2 regions of the Pseudomonas sp. OTU750018 genome follow, and region 1 is predicted to be linked to the other one. Evidence: predicted binding sites of a transcription regulator. Region 1 holds the regulator's gene; the other holds the start of a gene.

Region 1 (3,630 bases):
TCTGAACGTTTTTCAGGATGGGTTTGAGGGTTTCCCCCAGGCGGTTGGCCAGGTACACCGAGCGGTGGTGGCCGCCGGTGCAGCCAATCGCCACCGTGACATAGGCGCGGTTGCTGGCGGCAAAGCGCGGCAGCCATTTGGTCAGGTAGGCGAGGATGTCCTGGTACATGTCTTCGACATCGGCCTGGGCTGAGAGGTAGTCGACTACCGGCTGGTCGAGGCCGGAGAAGTCGCGCAAGTCCGGCTTCCAGTAGGGATTGGGCAGGCAGCGCACATCGAATACCAGATCAGCATCCACCGGCATGCCGCGCTTGAAGCCAAAGGACTCCAGCAGAAACGCGGTACCTGGCTCTGGCTGATTGAGCAGGCGCAGCTTCAGGCTGTCGCGCAGCTGGTACAGGTTGAGGTGAGTGGTGTCGATCTTCAGGTCGGCTAGGTCGATGATCGGCCCTAGCAGCAGCGCTTCATCGGCGATGGCTTCAGCCAGCGAGCGACTCTCGTTGGTCAGCGGGTGGCGTCTGCGGGTTTCCGAGAAGCGCTTGAGCAGGGTTTCTTCGTCGGCATCCAGATAGATCACATCGCACTTGATGTGCCGTGCGCGAACTTCTTCAAGCAGCTCGGGAAAGCGCTTGAGGTGGCTCGGCAGGTTGCGCGCATCAATCGACACCGCGACCTGCGGATGCAGCAGTTCGGTGTGCAGCAGGGCGCGCTCAGCCAGTTCAGGCAGCAGCCCGGCTGGCAGGTTGTCGATGCAGTAGAAACCGTTGTCCTCAAGCACATCGAGGGCGGTGCTCTTCCCGGAGCCGGAGCGACCGCTAACGATGATCAGGCGCATGCTCAGGCTCGGTTGAGTTGGCTTTGTACGTCCACAACCACCTGATACAGGGCTTCGCTGCTTTCGGCTTGGCGCAGGCTGGCACGCACATCGCTGCGATCGAGCATGCTGGCGATCTGCCGGAGCAGTTCTAGGTGAGCGTCGGTGGCAGCTTCGGGCACCAGCAGAACAAACAGCAGGTCCACAGGCGCACCGTCGATGGCGTCGAAGTCTACTGCAGCGTCCAGGCGCAGCAAGGCGCTGATCGGCGCGGTACAACCCGGCAGGCGACAGTGCGGAATGGCAATGCCATTGCCGAAACCGGTCGAGCCAAGTTTTTCCCGGGCTATCAGGCTTTCGAAGATGTCTTGGCCGTCCAGGTCAGGTAGCTCACGGGCCACCAGGTTGGCAATCTGTTCGAGGACACGTTTTTTGCTGCCGCCCGGCACGTTCACTAAAGAACGGCCGGGGGTCAGGATAGTTTCAAGTCGGATCATAGGAGGTAGACGATGTCAGCGGGCCATAGCGCCCTGTTGACGTTCGAGCTGTTTTTCCTTGTGTTTGATGAGTTGTCGGTCGAGTTTATCAGTCAGTAGATCGATGGCTGCGTACATGTCTTCATGTTCGGCATTGGCGACGACTTCACCGCCAGCAATGTGCAGGGTCGCTTCGATTTTCTGTTTGAGTTTCTCGACCTCCATGGTGACTTGTACATTGGTGATCTTGTCGAAGTGGCGCTCCAATCGGCCGAGTTTTTCGGCGATGTAGTCGCGTAGGGCGTCGGTCACATCCAGCTGGTGTCCACTGATGTTGACTTGCATACCGCTTTCTCCTTGTTGCCGTGTGTAAGAGGCAGGCATGAGGCCTGCCGCCGGAACACTGTGGCGTGGAAGACTCGGGTAGAACGAGCCTGGCACGGTCGCTGATTGCATGTTGGCAGTATGGCTGCTTTTGCGAAAAGGCGAGGCCTGGGCATGTTCTGTCTGGGTTGATGTCTTCCTTCTTCGTGCCGCCTTAGATCAATCGTTTGCGCTCACTGGAAGGCGCTATTCCGAGGGACTCACGGTACTTGGCGACCGTGCGGCGAGCGACTTGAATGCCCTGTGCTTCCAGTAAACCAGCGATCTTGCTGTCACTCAACGGCTTTTTCGCATTTTCCGCGGCGACCAGTTTTTTGATGATGGCGCGGATTGCCGTGGACGAGCATTCGCCGCCTTCAGAGGTGCTGACGTGGCTGGAAAAGAAGTATTTCAGCTCGTAAATGCCACGCGGGGTGTGCATGAATTTCTGCGTGGTCACCCGCGAGATGGTCGACTCGTGCATGCCCACCGCTTCGGCAATATCGTGCAGCACCAGGGGTTTCATTGCCTCATCGCCGTAGTCGAGGAAGCCGCGCTGGTGTTCAACGATCTGCGTGGCCACTTTCATCAAAGTTTCGTTGCGGCTTTGCAGGCTTTTGATAAACCAGCGCGCTTCCTGCAGCTGGTTACGCATAAAGGTGTTGTCGGCGCTGGAATCGGCGCGTTTCACAAAGCCGGCGTATTGCGCGTTGACCCGCAGGCGCGGCATGGCTTCCTGGTTGAGTTCAACCAGCCAGCGCTCGTTGTGTTTGCGCACGATTACATCGGGTACCACGTATTCCGGCTCGCTGGATTCGATCTGCGAGCCAGGGCGCGGGTTGAGGCTTTGAATTAGGTCGATAACCTGGCGCAGCTCGTCTTCTTTGAGCTTCATGCGGCGCATCAACTGGCTGTAGTCGCGGCTGCCGAGCAGGTCGAGGTAGTCGCTGGCCAGGCGCTGAGCTTCGCTTAGCCAAGGGGTTTTCGCCGGCAGCTGACGCAGTTGCAGAAGCAGGCACTCGCCCAGGTTGCGCGCGGCGATACCGGTGGGCTCGAATTGCTGGATGCGGTGCAACACGGCTTCGACTTCGTCGAGCTCGATGTCCAGTTCCGGGTCGAAGGCCTCGACCACTTCTTCCAGGGTTTCTTCCAGGTAGCCCTGTTCGTTGATGCAGTCGATCAGGGTGACGCCGATCAGTCGATCCTTATCGGACATCGGGGCCAGGTTGAGCTGCCAGAGCAGGTGGCTTTGCAGGCTCTCACCGCTGGAGGTGCGGGTAGTGAAATCCCACTCGTCATCATCGTTGGTGCTGCTGGGCAGGCTGCTGGCGCTGGTCTGGTAGATATCTTCCCAGGCGGTATCGACGGGCAGCTCATTGGGAATGCGTTCGCCCCAATCGCCTTCTTCCAGGTTGTCCACGGTCTGCGTGGCTTCCTGGTAGTTGGTTTCCTGATAGGGCGCTTCGGGCTGTTCGCTGGGGCTGGCGCTTTCTGCGCCATCAGCCATAGGGTCCGAATTGTCGAAATCATCGCCATCTTCCTGGCGTTCGAGCATCGGGTTGGACTCCAAAGCCTCCTGGATCTCTTGCTGAAGATCCAGGGTAGACAGTTGGAGCAGGCGGATGGCCTGTTGCAGCTGCGGTGTCATCGTCAGCTGCTGGCCCATTCTCAGGACTAGCGATGGTTTCATTGCAGACCTTATTTACCGGCGTCTGTGCGCAATCCACAACAGGGCGTTTTCAAAAAGCGCCACTAGGAAGCAAATTATATGCCTGACTTTAAGGGTTTTGCCTAGCCTTGGCTGCAGTCGGCTTGAGAAAAGCGGTGGTTACAGCCGGAACTCATGCCCCAGATACACTTCTTTGACTGTCTGGTTGGCCAGAATGGCCTCGGCATCACCCTCTGCGATCAGCTGGCCATCGCTGACGATATAAGCGGTTTCGCAGATATCCAGGGTCTCGCGCACGTTGTGGTCGG
Region 2 (3,630 bases), on a different contig from region 1:
CGCGGTACCGGACGCCGGAGTGATCGCCACCAAACCCGCCACAGCGCCCGAGGCAATGCCCAGAACGCTTGGTTTGCGGTGAGTGATCCACTCGGCGAACATCCAGCTCAACGCAGCGGTAGCGGTGGCAATCTGGGTTACCAGCATGGCCATACCGGCGCTGCCGTTGGCTGCCAGCGCAGAACCTGCGTTGAAGCCGAACCAGCCGACCCAGAGCATGCTTGCGCCGATCAGGGTGTAGCCAAGGTTGTGCGGCGGCATGGCGGTCGTTGGGAAACCCTTGCGCTTGCCCAGCACCAGACAGGCCACCAGACCGGCGATACCGGCGTTGATGTGCACCACGGTGCCGCCCGCAAAGTCGAGCACACCCCAGTCCCACATCAGCGCCCCGTTGCCGCCCCAAACCATGTGCGCGATAGGCGCATATACCAGGGTGAACCACACGGCCATGAAGATCAGCATGGCCGAGAACTTCATGCGCTCAGCGAAGGCACCGACGATCAGCGCCGGAGTGATGATGGCGAAGGTCATCTGAAAGGTGATGAACACGCTCTCTGGAATCCCAGCCACCAGGCTGTCCAGGGTCAAACCAGATAGGAAGGCTTTGGAGAAACCGCCGACGAAGGAGTTGAAGTTGACGACTCCCTGCTCCATGCCAGTGGTATCAAAGGCCAGGCTGTAGCCGTAAACGACCCACAGAATGCTGATCAACCCGGTTACTGCAAAACACTGCATCAGCACCGACAGCACGTTCTTCGAACGCACCATGCCAGCGTAGAAAAGCGCCAGACCGGGGATGGTCATAAACAGCACCAGTACAGTGGCGACCAACATCCAAGCGGTGTCGCCGCTGTTCAGGCTTGCCTCTTCGGCCATGGCAAAGCCAGGAACTAGAGACAAAAGGGCTCCTAGCCCTGCGATTTTTCGCAGAGTCATGGTTTAACTCCTGGGGCGTGGGGTTCGTTCGGAGGCTTAAACTGCGTCGGTGCCGGTTTCGCCGGTACGGATGCGGATCGCCTGTTCCAGGTTTACAACGAAAATCTTGCCGTCACCGATCTTGCCGGTGTTAGCAGCTTTGGTGATGGCCTCGATGACGCGATCGAGTTGATCGTCAGCGATGGCCACGTCGATTTTCACTTTTGGCAAGAAATCGACCACGTATTCAGCACCGCGATACAGCTCGGTATGGCCTTTCTGGCGACCGAAGCCTTTGACTTCAGTGACGGTGATACCCTGCACGCCGATCTCCGACAGTGACTCACGGACGTCGTCCAGCTTGAACGGCTTGATGATGGCAGTGACTAGCTTCATGTAACTCTCTCCCGTGTAAGGTGGACATGCCCCAGGAATTGCGAACCCGGACCAAGTCTAAGCGCAGTGCCTGGCTTTTGTAATGCATCGCCGCCCTGATCCAGCAGCACCGATACTCACCAACCGCTCCCGACGAAGCACTTCCCCGCTTCGCCTGACGCACCGGAACTGCATCGGTGCATGCGTCGCAAGAGACAAAGCAGAAAGCTTGCCAGATCAGGTAAAACCGATTTATTTCATGCAGTTACCCGGCAAACGGGCGTTTTAGCCCAGTACTAGCCAACCGCCAGCGCACAACAACGGTGCAACAGCCCGCCAAGCAGCGCGCGAAAACCGTGCAGAAGCCGCCAACCCGTTCCGGACCCGGCCGGCAAGCCCGATAAAGCTGCGTGCTACACTGCCGCCATCTGTAAACGGAACCTCATCATGCTGCCACCTAAAGCCCTACTAGACGCCCTGACCACCCACGCCTCGCGCCTGTTCAACGGTGACGCGCCCTTGCCGCGCGGCGAGTTCGAAGCCCAGTTCAAAGTGCTGCTGCAAAGCGCCTTCAGCAAACTCGACTTAGTCAGCCGCGACGAATTCGACAGCCAGATGGTCGTGCTCGCCCGCACCCGCGCCCGCCTGGAAGCTCTCGAAGCCAAGGTCGCCGAAATGGAAGCACGCAGCGCAGACGCCCCAGCCACCCGCGAGTAACACCCGCAGCGGATGCATCAGCCGATCAAGGAGTGATCGATGTCCCTGGCCATAGTCCACAGCCGCGCCCAAGTGGGTGTTGAAGCCCCCGCCGTCACCGTCGAAGCCCACTTGGCCAATGGCCTGCCCTCGCTAGCCCTAGTTGGTTTGCCGGAAACCGCCGTCAAGGAAAGCAAGGACCGGGTGCGCAGCGCCATCCTCAATTGCGCCTTCGAGTTCCCGCCCAGGCGGATTACCTTGAATCTGGCACCGGCCGATTTACCCAAGGACGGCGGGCGCTTCGACCTGGCGATTGCCCTCGGCATTCTCGCCGCCAGCGGACAGGTGCCAAGCAGCGCACTGGAGCCGCTTGAGTTCCTGGGTGAACTGGCGCTGTCCGGGGCGATTCGCCCGGTACAAGGCGTCTTACCCGCCGCGCTAGCCGCCCGCGCCGCCGGACGCACCTTAGTAGTGCCCAAGGCCAATGCCGAGGAAGCCAGCCTAGCCTCGGGACTCACGGTGATTGCCGTCGAGCACCTGCTGGAAGTCGCCGCCCACCTCAATGGCCAAACACCGATTGCGCCCTATCAGGCCCAGGGCTTGCTGCGCCAAGTGCTGCCCTACCCCGATCTAGCCGAAGTGCAGGGGCAGATCGCCGCCAAACGCGCGCTGCTGGTAGCAGCGGCCGGTTCGCACAATCTTCTATTTACCGGTCCACCCGGCACGGGAAAAACCCTGCTGGCCAGCCGCCTGCCCGGCTTGTTACCGCCGCTGGATGAACAGGAGGCGCTGGAAGTCGCCGCAATTCATTCCGTGGCCAGCCACGTTCCGCTTAGCGCCTGGCCGCAACGCCCCTTCAGAACCCCACACCACAGTGCTTCAGGCCCCGCGCTGGTCGGTGGCGGTAGTCGCCCGCAGCCGGGTGAAATCACCTTGGCTCATCACGGCGTTTTATTCCTCGATGAGCTCCCCGAATTTGACCGTAAGGTTTTGGAGGTGCTGCGTGAGCCCCTGGAAAGTGGCCAGATCGTGATTGCTCGGGCACGCGACAAAGTGCGTTTTCCTGCGCGCTTTCAGCTGGTGGCGGCTATGAATCCGTGCCCTTGCGGGCATCTGGGCGATCCGTCCGGGCGCTGCCGCTGTTCCACTGAACAGATCCAGCGCTACCGCAGCAAACTCTCCGGCCCGTTACTCGACCGCATCGATCTGCACCTCAGCGTGCCGCGGGAAACCACCCGACTGCACGCTGACGCCGAGCCCAGCCCAAGCAGCGCCGAACTGGCCGAGCAGGTGGTGCAGGCACGCCAGCAGCAACTGGCGCGCCAGGGCTGCGCCAATGCCCACCTCGATCTCAATGGCGTGCAGCAACATTGCAGCCTGCAGGGCGAAGACCGCCAGTGGCTGGAAAACGCCTGTGAGCGCCTGGGACTGAGCCTGCGTGCGGCCCATCGGGTGTTGAAGGTGGCGCGCACCCTGGCCGACCTAGACAGTGCTGCACATATTCGCCGCAGCCACTTGGGTGAAGCCCTGCAGTACCGACCCAGCATCAGCGGAGCCTGAATCGCAGCCATAAAAAAGCCCCGCAAGCGGGGCTTCTTAATGTGCAGTTGGAACGCTTACTGGTCGCGGCGGGCTACCTGCTCA

What was found. Region 1 encodes sigma-54, which starts transcription at its own class of promoters, with help from an activator protein. Its sites were predicted from a motif close to ANTGGCATNNANNTTGCTNT; they were not measured.
Region 2: the regulator sigma-54 is predicted to act here: its motif matches at 1,508-1,527, upstream of glnK (P-II family nitrogen regulator).

Annotation. Positions count from the first base shown of each region.
Region 1 is NZ_JAAPAU010000004.1:215,818-219,447, forward strand. Features, by position in the region: gene rapZ (RNase adapter RapZ) at 1-835, opposite strand, end outside; gene ptsN (PTS IIA-like nitrogen regulatory protein PtsN) at 838-1,311, opposite strand; gene hpf (ribosome hibernation-promoting factor, HPF/YfiA family) at 1,327-1,635, opposite strand; gene HCI85_RS19705 (RNA polymerase factor sigma-54) at 1,829-3,343, opposite strand; gene lptB (LPS export ABC transporter ATP-binding protein) at 3,482-3,630, opposite strand, start outside.
Region 2 is NZ_JAAPAU010000003.1:308,179-311,808, reverse strand. Features, by position in the region: gene HCI85_RS16955 (ammonium transporter) at 1-936, opposite strand, end outside; gene glnK (P-II family nitrogen regulator) at 973-1,311, opposite strand; gene HCI85_RS16945 (accessory factor UbiK family protein) at 1,738-2,007, shown strand; gene HCI85_RS16940 (YifB family Mg chelatase-like AAA ATPase) at 2,047-3,546, shown strand; gene HCI85_RS16935 (gamma-glutamyl-gamma-aminobutyrate hydrolase family protein) at 3,603-3,630, opposite strand, start outside.